2 regions of the Bacillus sp. BC08 genome follow, and region 1 is predicted to be linked to the other one. Evidence: predicted binding sites of a transcription regulator. Region 1 holds the regulator's gene; the other holds the start of a gene.
What was found. The regulator Rex, encoded in region 1, represses fermentation and respiration genes when NADH is low (regulators of the CRP and FNR family bind a similar motif). The targets are predictions, from matches to a motif close to TTGTGAAATATTTCACAA.
Positions count from the first base shown of each region.

Region 2: ACXVYO_RS00825 (DoxX family membrane protein) is a predicted target of Rex. The motif match lies at 2,224-2,241, and genes of this name have one in related genera.

Region 1 is NZ_JBTGPA010000022.1:3,458-9,502, forward strand. Features, by position in the region: gene ACXVYO_RS04800 (ABC-F family ATP-binding cassette domain-containing protein) at 1-1,828, opposite strand, end outside; gene ACXVYO_RS04805 (redox-sensing transcriptional repressor Rex) at 2,016-2,645, shown strand; gene ACXVYO_RS04810 (YdiK family protein) at 2,672-2,866, opposite strand; gene ACXVYO_RS04815 (CPBP family intramembrane glutamic endopeptidase) at 2,863-3,612, opposite strand; gene groES (co-chaperone GroES) at 4,014-4,298, shown strand; gene groL (chaperonin GroEL) at 4,337-5,971, shown strand.
Region 2 is NZ_JBTGPA010000007.1:72,565-78,609, reverse strand. Features, by position in the region: gene ACXVYO_RS00835 (prolyl oligopeptidase family serine peptidase) at 1-882, shown strand, start outside; gene ACXVYO_RS00830 (DUF4256 domain-containing protein) at 1,033-1,599, shown strand; gene ACXVYO_RS00825 (DoxX family membrane protein) at 1,673-2,179, opposite strand; gene ACXVYO_RS00820 (DUF5068 domain-containing protein) at 2,339-3,640, opposite strand; gene ACXVYO_RS00815 (SDR family oxidoreductase) at 4,073-4,849, shown strand; gene ACXVYO_RS00810 (methionine ABC transporter permease) at 4,888-5,556, opposite strand; gene ACXVYO_RS00805 (methionine ABC transporter ATP-binding protein) at 5,531-6,045, opposite strand, start outside.

The DNA.
Region 1 (6,045 bases):
CTGGTAAGCAAAGTTGATCTTCTAACGTAGCAATTTCTTCTTCCAATTCTACAATGTTTTGTTCTAGCTCCTCAATTTTTCGAGTGCGTTGACGTTCTAATTGTTTACGCTCTTTTTCTTCGAGATAATTTAATTTTTCTTGGGCTACAGTTTTTTGAGCAGGTGCTTGGCTTTCTTGCTGTTCTTGTTGTTCAAATGCTGCGCGTTCAATCATCTCATTTTTCTTTTCAACGTAGTAATCGTAGTCACCTAAATATTCCTGTGCACCTTCTGTTGATAACTCAACAACGGTCGTCGTTACACGATTAATAAAGTAGCGGTCATGTGAGACAAATAGAAGGGTGCCTGGATAATCAATTAAAGCATTCTCCAAAATCTCTTTACTATTTAAATCAAGATGGTTCGTAGGTTCATCAAGAATTAATAAATTCGATTTTTGCATCATAAGTTTTGCAAGAGCTAATCGAGCTTTTTGTCCACCACTAAGAGAAGATACTGGCTTTAGTACATCATCACCTGTGAATAAGAAGTTACCTAATATCGTGCGAATTTCTTTTTCAGGCTGCAATGGATATTCATCCCATAACTCATTTAAAACTCGCTTAGACGATGTTAAGTTAGCTTGTTCTTGATCATAATAACCAACCGAGACGTTGGATCCGAAAGAAACATCACCATGTAATAGTGGTAATTTATTTACAAGTGATTTTAATAATGTGGATTTCCCGATTCCATTTGGACCAACTAAAGCAACGCTATCCCCGCGAGTTAAGCGCATCGTTACATGTTCAATAATCGGATCCTCATCATAGCCGATAGTTGCATCCTTTACTTGTAAAACATCATTTCCACTTTGTTTTTCGATATCGAAGTGGAAGGAAGCTGACTTAGAATCACCTAATGGTCTTGTTAATAATTCCATTCGGTCTAATTGTTTACGACGGCTTTGGGCACGTTTAGTCGTAGATGCACGAGCTATATTTTTTTGCACAAAGTCCTCAAGCTTAGCAATTTCATCTTGTTGTTTTTCATAACGTTTCATTTCTTGCTCGTATAGTGCTGATTTTAAATCTAAATATTTACTGTAGTTACCAACAAATCGTCTGCTTTCTTTATTCGAAATTTCATATACTTGTGTAACGAGTTTGTCTAAGAAATAACGGTCATGGGAAACGATTAGTATTGCGCCGGGATAGCCTTGTAAATATTGTTCAAGCCATGTTAATGTTTCGATGTCTAAATGGTTTGTAGGCTCGTCCAAAATAAGTAGGTCTGGTTTCGTTAATAATAATTTACCGAGAGCTAATCGTGTCTTTTGTCCACCGCTTAATGTAGAAATCGTCGTCTGGTGCGTTTCAACTGGGAAGCCAAGACCACTTAAAATCGAGCGGATATCTGCTTCGTACTGATAGCCACCTTGATCTTTATAATCTAATTGTAATTGGTCATAATCAGCTAATAATCTTTCGTATGTAGCCTCGTTTGAAAAGTTTTCTTCTTTTCCCATCTCTTGCTCTAGCCTTCGAAGTTTTGTCTCCATTTGCTGTAAGTGTGTAAAGACGGTTAACATTTCATCCCAAATTGTTAAAGATGTTTCTAAACCGGTATTTTGAGCTAAGTATCCGATTGAGACATCTTTTGGTTTTATAATTTCGCCACCATCATGAGATAGCTCACCGGCTATTATTTTTAATAACGTAGATTTTCCGGCTCCATTTCGCCCGACTAATGCGATACGATCTTTCGTTTGAACTTCCAATTTTATGTTTGCAAGAATTGTTTCTGCACCGTATAATTTCGAAAGCGCGTTTACTTGTAATAAAATCAATGTTTTCACCTCAAATAATTTCTTAACTTTGCCATGTTTATATTTCTCAATCATACTAAAAATAGTGTATAGTTTAAAATAAAGAGAGAATACTTCTTCTCTTTATTATACAGGGAAATTCATGAGTGCTAAACTTCTGTATTTGATTCAAGTATATGAATAAAGATAGGAAGAGAGGAGAGGTTATATGGATCAGCAAAAAATTCCACAGGCCACTGCCAAACGATTGCCTCTATACTATCGATTTATCCAAAACTTATCTCTTTCTGGTAAGCAACGTGTTTCATCAGCCGAATTGAGCGAGGCGGTAAAAGTTGATTCCGCAACAATTCGAAGAGATTTCTCATATTTTGGAGCGTTAGGGAAAAAAGGTTATGGATATAACGTAAATTATTTATTATCATTTTTCCGTGAAACACTCGACCAAGATGATATAACACGTGTAGCACTTATTGGAGTAGGTAATTTAGGGACCGCTTTCTTACATTATAATTTCACGAAAAACAATAATACAAAAATTGAAATGGCGTTTGACGTTAGTGAAGAGAAAGTCGGAACAGAAATCGGGGGCATTCCTGTATATCATTTAGATGAATTAGAAGAACGTTTATCAACTGATATACAAGTGGCAATATTAACAGTACCCGCTACAGTAGCGCAACCTGTAGCAGATAGATTGGCAGAAACGAACGTGCATGGTATTTTAAATTTCACACCAGCACGCTTAAATGTGTCAGACAATATAAGGATTCATCATATTGATTTAGCGGTAGAGTTACAAACACTTGTTTACTTTTTGAAGAATTATCCACAATAAAACGCAGAGGAAGCGACCTCTGCGTTTTATTGTTGTTTTTTCTTTGTGAATTTAACTAAGATAAGGCGAAGTGCCAAATTAAAATCAATTGTTGCCATAACTGCAAATAGTATTGTCCACATATTCCAGATGGTATCTGTTACGTTCGTAATGGCGAAGCGTGTAAAGATACACCCTAGAAGGAAGTACAATGCAGCCATGAACAATGGTGAGTTTCTCATACTAAAAATCCTCCGATAAAGCCTTGCATTTTTTCAGCTTCTTTAATCATTTCTTGAATTTGTTCATTGCTCATTAAAACTTGAGCAACTGCAACTAATGTATTCATAGCAACATGAGCTGCGATAGGGACGATAATACGCTTCGTTTTTACATATAAAAAGGCGAATACGAGCCCCATAGAAGTGTATACCAATAAGTGAGTGAAATCAAAATGAATTGCTGCGAATACGAGAGAACTAATGATAGCAGCAATAAAGAAGTTAAACTTCTTATAAAGTGTACCAAATAAAATTTTTCTAAATACGATTTCTTCCAAGATAGGTCCTATTATAGAGATGACGATAAGGAACCAAGGTGTCGTTCTAGCGATATCCATAAGTCTCGCTGTATTTTCTGATCCAGGTTTAATTCCTAATAAACGCATTTCTATCATGCCGGCAATACTTTGCGAGAAAAATGCTAAAAAGAAGCCGATAAAAATCCAACCAATCGTAGCTGGAATAGAAGAACGCGTTGTATCTAAACGTCTGTCGCGAATATCTGTTCTAAGTAACCAAAGTACGATACATAATGCAATAAAGAAGCTAATGATTGCCCAGTGTCCAGTTATGAGTTGGAACTTCTCTTCTCTAGTAAAGCCCCTGTTATCATAAAGTCCAGTTTTCAGGAGAAGTGGTAATCCAGCAATGGATGATAACTGCATTAAAATGTATGTAACGATAACCCACCAATATTGTTTTTTCAAATGGTTTAACCATCCTTTCTAACTCTAGTGTATGAGATAAGGTAGGATAACATGTAAATATGCTACCTACGATATAAACCTCGCGTAAATTATGTTTTTTTCGTAAATCCGTATTTGAAATTATAATAGAAGACAGGAGAAAGTTGTGTGTATAGCGAAAACAACTTAGGGTGTCCTTTCATATTGTAACATACGAGTAGTGGAAACAACGATTCATATAGTAAAGGTAGAAGAAGAGAGACTCTATATAGAAAAGTGTATAGCTTAATTTGCGAAAAAATTATGATTTTTTTACTTGCAAAAGAAATTGAGATTATTTATTATTATAAGTGTGTTAGCACTCGGGTGACTTGAGTGCTAATAAAGAAAATTTACATAACAAAATGAGGAGGTTGTTGTTCATGCTAAAACCATTAGGTGATCGCGTTGTAATTGAGCTTGTTCAAGCAGAAGAAAAAACAGCAAGTGGTATTGTATTACCAGACACTGCAAAAGAAAAACCACAAGAGGGTAAAGTTATTGCAGTAGGTACTGGTCGAGTGCTTGAAAATGGTGAGCGTGTTGCTTTAGAGGTAGCAGCAGGTGATCTTATCATCTTCTCAAAATATGCAGGTACTGAAGTAAAATACGAAGGTACTGACTACTTGATTTTACGTGAAAGTGACATTTTAGCAGTTATCGGTTAATTATATAAATCTTAAAAAATTCAAGGGGGTCAATTATTATGGCAAAAGATATTAAATTTAGTGAAGAAGCACGTCGTTCGATGCTTCGCGGTGTCGACACTCTTGCAAACGCAGTAAAAGTAACGCTTGGACCAAAAGGTCGTAACGTTGTACTTGAGAAAAAATTCGGTTCACCACTTATTACAAATGACGGTGTAACAATCGCAAAAGAAATCGAATTAGAAGATGCATTCGAAAACATGGGTGCGAAATTAGTAGCAGAAGTTGCTAGCAAAACAAATGATGTAGCTGGTGATGGAACAACAACTGCAACTGTATTAGCACAAGCTATGATTCGTGAAGGTCTTAAAAACGTAACAGCTGGTGCGAACCCAATGGGTCTTCGTAAAGGTATCGAAAAAGCTGTTACTGCTGCAATTGCAGAATTAAAAGAGATTTCTAAACCAATCGAAGGCAAATCTTCTATCGCACAAGTAGCTGCTATTTCTGCAGCTGACGAAGAAGTAGGTCAATTAATCGCTGAAGCAATGGAGCGCGTTGGTAACGACGGTGTTATTACTTTAGAAGAGTCTAAAGGATTCACAACAGAATTAGACGTAGTAGAAGGTATGCAATTTGATCGTGGATATGCATCTCCTTACATGATTACTGATTCTGACAAAATGGAAGCAGTTCTTGATAACCCATACATCTTAATTACTGACAAAAAGATTTCTAACATCCAAGAAATCTTACCAGTATTAGAGCAAGTGGTACAACAAGGTAAACCACTTCTTATCATCGCTGAAGACGTAGAAGGCGAAGCTTTAGCTACATTAGTAGTGAACAAACTTCGTGGTACATTCAATGTAGTAGCTGTTAAGGCTCCTGGATTTGGTGACCGTCGTAAAGCAATGCTAGAAGATATCGCAATCTTAACTGGTGGCGAAGTAATCACTGAAGAATTAGGTCGTGACTTAAAATCTGCTACAGTTGAATCTTTAGGACGCGCAGGTAAAATCGTTGTAACGAAAGAAAACACAACTGTAGTTGAAGGTATCGGAAATACACAACAAATCGAAGCTCGCATTGGCCAAATCCGTGCGCAATTAGAAGAAACAACTTCTGAATTCGATCGTGAAAAATTACAAGAGCGTCTTGCAAAACTTGCAGGTGGCGTAGCAGTAATTAAAGTAGGTGCAGCAACTGAAACTGAGTTAAAAGAGCGAAAACTTCGCATTGAAGATGCACTTAACTCAACTCGTGCAGCGGTAGAAGAAGGTATCGTTGCAGGTGGTGGTACTTCACTTATGAACGTATACACGAAAGTAGCTTCTATCGTAGCTGAAGGCGACGAAGCAACAGGTATCAACATCGTACTTCGCGCACTAGAAGAGCCAGTTCGTCAAATCGCAATCAACGCTGGTCTAGAAGGATCTGTAGTTGTAGAGCGTCTAAAAGGCGAAAAAGTAGGCGTTGGTTTCAACGCAGCGACTGGCGAGTGGGTTAACATGCTTGAAACTGGTATCGTAGATCCAGCTAAAGTAACTCGCTCTGCACTTCAAAACGCAGCATCTGTTGCAGCTATGTTCTTAACAACTGAAGCTGTAGTAGCTGACAAACCAGAACCAAATGCACCAGCAATGCCTGACATGGGCGGCATGGGCATGGGCGGTATGGGCGGAATGATGTAATTCCGTTTGCTCGAAAAACATCCATTTCTATATAGAAATGGATGTTTTTTTATGTTTTTTAGAAAAGGAAATGA
Region 2 (6,045 bases), on a different contig from region 1:
TTCGAAATCTATTTTGATGATAAAAAAATAACGAATGAAAATAGCTTTTTTGAAGGAAGGCTTAAAAGTAACAGAGAAATCATCTCATGGCAAAGTAGTGATGGTCTTGAAATAGATGGTGTTTTATCAACCCCAGTAGAGTTTGAGGCAAATAAAAAATATCCCTTATTAGTAGTAATCCATGGTGGTCCGAATTGGGCGTCCTTTCCGATATTTTCAGACTGCTTCAATGAGAAATATCCAATTGAACAGTTTGTTGAAAAAGGCTTTATCGTTTTAGAACCAAACTATAGAGGAAGTTCGGGTTATGGTAATGAATTTTTAAAAGCAAACTATAGAAAACAAGGATTTGCTGATTATGATGATATTATATCTGGAGTAGATGCACTAGTTGAAAAAGGGATTGTAGATAAAGATAGGGTAGGGGTTATGGGATGGAGTAACGGAGGATATATATCTGCTTTCTGTTCTACATTTAGTGATAGATTTAAAGCTATCTCAGTTGGGGGTGGAATTACGAACTGGGGTACCCATTATGTAAATACAGATATCCCTTACTTTATTAGAATGTATTTAGGAAATTCTCCATGGAATGATCCAGAGATATATAAGAAAACATCACCAATGACATATATTAAATCAGCCTGTACGCCTACCTTAATTCAACATGGGGAAAAGGATGTAAGAATTCCAATTACAAATGCATATGAGCTATATGAAGGTTTAAGAGATATGGAAGTTGATACAGAACTAATTATATTTAAAGGAATGGCATATAGTTCTGATCAGCCAGGAATTCATATGGCTATTATGAAGCAGAATTTGATGTGGTTTTCACACTATATTCTTGGAGAAAGCATGAAAGATTTTCGTACCATATAATGGAATCCACACAGGGGTTTTTCGTTGGGCAATCGGATTAGATTGTTGAAAAAGAGATACAACAAATTATATAATTTGTTGTAAACTGCATGCCAACCAGTATTGAAAAAATGTAAATGATTATAAGTAAACGTAATTCGGAGGACTAATATGACAGAGAATAAAAATGAGTTATCTGTAGAACAACGTGAAGAACTATTAAAAGCATTACAAGCTCGTTTTGAAAAAAACATGAACCGCCATGAAGGTCTTGAATGGGCTAAAGTTGAAGCAAAGCTAGCTACTAATAATGAAAAATTATGGTCAATTCATGAAATGGAAGTAACTGGCGGTGAGCCGGATGTTGTTGGTTATAATGAAGAGAAGGACGAGTATACTTTCTATGATTGTTCAAAGGAGAGCCCAAAAGGTCGTAGAAGTCTTTGTTATGATCTTGAAGCGTTAGAGGCAAGAAAAAAACATAAACCGGAAAATAACGTTATTGATGTGGCAGCTGCTATGGGCATTGAATTATTAACGGAAGAACAATATCGAGAGTTGCAACAACTTGGGGATTTCGATATGAAATCATCTAGCTGGGTACAAACTCCTTCAGACATTAGAGAACTCGGTGGTGCTCTATTTTGCGATTATCGCTTCGGACACGTTTTTGTGTACCACAATGGAGCAGATTCCTATTATGCTGCTAGAGGATTCCGCGGTTCGTTAAGAGTTTAAATTTGGAGCAAATAAGAAAAAGAGCCTATACTTAGGCCCTTTTTCTTATTTATATTTTAAAAGTAAACTGTTACTAAGCAGTTTTACTTAATTTATATGTTTCACGGTTGTTTTTAGGGAAAAGTTTAGGGAAAACATAGCCGTCTAATCCAATACGTCCAGCGTTATGACCTGCAACTAAAATGAACATAGTTAAAATAAGCAGATTTGGGTTTACACTAACAGTTCCACTTAGTAAAAATGAAAGATTCATTATAATTCCAAAGAATGCAGCAGTTTTTGTTAATCCGCCTAAAATTAAACCTAGACCTACTAAAATTTCTCCCCATTGAACTAAAAAGCTAAATAGGTCTGCGTTTGGAAGAACAAAGTGTTGAAGGAAGTCTGCCCACCAACTTTGTACGGCAGGGTGGTCACCTGATGCTTGAGCGATAGCGCCCTTTAGAAAACCACTTGCATCAAAAGATTGTCCGAAAACTTTACCTATCCCAGCAGCGAGCCATGCATATCCTATGTAAAATCTTAAAAATAATAATATGAAAGCAGCACGTTTATCAGTTCTTAAAAAATTGATAACCATTGAAATCCCTCCAGTATTTTATTTATATGTTTATTATATATCCATTGTGAAAAAATTCACAATGGATAAAGTGTGAACAAAAATGGTGTTTTTATAAAATGAAAAAGGCATATAACAATCATATGTTATATGCCTTTTTCATTTTATATATTTAGTAATCTATTTCGGTAATGTAAATTTAGCTTTTTTACCTTGTGAAATATCTTTAGCTTCCTTATTTCTCATAGGTCCTAACTCAATCTCAAAGCTTTTGTCTTTCCAAATCTTTTCATACTGCTCTTGATCTAATATATAGACTTGTAGTAACTCTCCAGATGTTCCAGTTTTAACCGCAGCGTTATAGTCATAATTTAATAGCATACCTTCATTAATCGTATATTGTGTACCATCATTCACTCTCAATGTAGAGCTTATAGGAGATAGTGAAACGTCTTGAGTATCTTTGTTATCAAGTTTGAATTTTACTGTTAATAGAACAAGACCGTTTTTGAAATTTGCAAAGCGTGGAGCTTGGACGGAATTTGGTGTGAATTGAGTAAATTGGTATCCGTCTAATGTAACGTTAACAGCGCCTAATTCTTGGCTATTATTAATACTTGATTTCTCTTTTAACATTTTTTTATCGCCCATGTTATTAGCTGTAGCTTTATCTTGGTAGAAAGTGTTATTTGTTGCAACCTTTTCAGCACCTTGTTTGTTTAAACTTAATGAAAAGCTTCCAGGACTTCCGATTGGAGCATCAAATTTTCCTTTATTAGCTTGTGCAGTTGGGACCGTGACTGAGACTGTTGAGAGACTTGAAATTTTCGCTAGATCATCTTTTCCGAATGGATAAGCGATATAACCAGAAATAGTTTCTCCTGCTTTTACTAAGTAATCATTCGTTGGAGCAAGCTTAGTTGGGAGCTGATCTTCTTTCGGAATTAAATCTTTATAGTTACTATATGCTTTCTGCGCACCAGTAAATGACATGTCCAATGCTGGCATATAATAAATATCTTTAGCTGAACTATTTTTTACGCTGTAGTTCACAAGAATAACTCCACCCTCTGTTTGACGGTTAAACGGGATGTCGAAGTTTGTATGGAATCCATTTAATTCAACTAATGTATAACCATTCATTGTTACTGAAACATCTTCAGCTTTATACACTTGTGGTTCCTTATTTTCAAAAAGAACCTTTGTTTTACCACCTGTTTCTTTTTCCATATAGGAAATTAGCTTAGAGTAATCGCTTGAGCTAGTAGCTGTATTTTCAGGCTTTTTCTCTTCAGCTTTTTTATCTTCGGATTTTTTTTCTTCAGGTTTATTTTCTTTCGGTGTATCCGTTTTTTCTGTTTTGCTTTCTTTTGTTGTATTTTCTTTTTGTTCTTTATTTGTCGTATCGCTTTGACCACAGCCAGTTATTACAAAAGCTGCTACGATTACTGTAGAAAATAAAGAAAGTAATTTTTTTGACATGTTTCTTCCCCCTATTTGTGTAAAACTAGACTCTCACATTAGCCCCACGTTTTATTATAAAAAATAAAGCCAGTATTTACCAGTGTTTTTCTGATTATTTTAATTATTTAGTTATTGTAATATACTAAAATTAGTAGAAGGTCGGCATAGAATATTGACCTTTATTTTTTATCATTTGAAATATTACATCATATTGGTATGATAGAAATAGAGATATATGGAAAGGGGACAAGGACTCAATATGTGGATGAGCTTGTAATGATTAGAAACTAGATAGATAAATTTTTCTCTCATAAGTGAGGGTTTATTTAGCTGTTTGTAAATCATTCAAGGACTGCATATTTGGCTTGTACATCCCTTTTGTAAGGATAACGTGCAGGGAAATTCATATCTCTTATATGAAATATGCGTCCTTTAAAATTGGAGGAGTATATGATGAATCAATTAAAAAATAAAGTAGCAGTTGTGACAGGTGTAAGTCGTCTAGATGGTATAGGTGCAGCAATTTGTAAAGAATTAGCTGAAGCAGGATACGATATATTTTTTACGTATTGGACAGCGTACGATAAAGAGATGCCTTGGGGCGTTGATCAAAGTGAACATATACAATTAAAAGAAGAGTTACTAAAAAGCGGTGTTAAAGTATCAAGTATGGAGTTAGATTTAACTCAGAATGATGCACCGAAAGAGCTTATAAATAAAGTTAATGAACAACTAGGCTACCCTCATATATTAATTAATAATGCAGCGTATTCCACAAATAATGACTTCTCTAATTTGACTGCTGAAGAATTAGAGAAGCACTACATGGTAAATGTTCGTGCGACTACGTTGTTAAGTAGTCAATTTGCCCGAGGATTTGATAAGAAATCTGGTGGTAGAATTGTGAATATGACATCGGGGCAATTTCAAGGGCCTATGGTTGGAGAACTGGCGTATGCAACTACGAAGGGAGCTATTGATGCTCTTACGAGTTCGTTGTCAGCCGAGGTAGCTCATTTAGGAATAACAGTGAATGCAATTAACCCAGGTCCAACCGATACAGGCTGGATGACTGAAGAGATAAGGCAAGGATTAAAGCCAATGTTTCCTTTTGGTAGAATTGGTGAGCCGAGGGATGCAGCAAGGCTTATTAAATTTTTAGTAAGTGAAGAAGCAGAATGGATTACTGGACAAGTTATTCATTCTGAAGGTGGATTTAAAAGATAAAAAAGAGGGTATCTCATCCTAGTGAGATACCTTCTTTTTTAATCTTTCTTCAATCTTCTTGCAACACCATTTCCTAAAGACTGTAGCCCTTGAACGAGGATAATTAAAATAAAGACTGTTGCATACATTACTTCAGGTTCATAGCGTAAGTGTCCGAATCGATATGCTAAATCACCAAGACCACCAGCACCTACAAGTCCAGCCATTGCTGTTGCACCGATTAAGCCGATTGTTGCAATTGTTAAGCCAAGTATAAGGGAGGGACGAGCTTCTTTCACCATAACGTGCCAAATGATTTTTATAGTAGAAATGCCCATCGCTTGATAAGCTTCAATAACACCACGATCCACTTCTAATAAAGCTGTCTCCATTAATCGTGCAATATAAGGGGCCGTGAATACGACAAGTGGTACGATAACACCTTGCACGCCAATGGATGTTCCCATTAGAAACTTTGTAAAAGGTAAAATGAAGAATAATAGAATGATAAATGGAAGAGAGCGAATGATATTAATAATTGTATTAAGAATTGGATAAATGATTTTATTTTCGTGCTGTCCACCAGGTCTCGTTAAAACAAGTGTAACGCCAAGTGGTAATGCAATAAGGATAGAGATGAATAGTGAAATAGATGTCATTTGAAATGTTTGAATGGTTGCTTCCCATATGACTTTACCCCATTCATCCAAAAAGGACTTGTTTCCCATGATCTGTTCTACCTCCTTCTACGATGATCCCTTGCTCTTGTAAAAATGATAAAGCGCGATCTACTTCATTTTTCTCACCCTGCATATGAATGATCAGTTTCCCGTATGCTTCATGCTTTAATTGTGTAATATTACCGGATAAAATATTTGGATACACTTGAAAACGTTTTGTAGCGACAGCTAATGCTGGCTCTCCTGAAGCATTCCCTATAAAGGAGAGAGTTACAATTTCACCAGTAGTTTGTAGTTCTTTTTGTACTTCTTCTGGAATCTTCGCTGCAAATGCACTATTTACGAATTTCTTCGTTGTTACATGTTGTGGGTTTGTGAAGATATCCTTCACGGTCCCGCTTTCAACTACTGCTCCATGTTCCATAACAGCAACTCGGTCACATATACGCTGGATGACATTCATTTCATGTGTAATTAATAAAATTGTGATCCCGATTTCTTCATTAATCTTTAGTAATAGGTCAAGAATAGAATCCG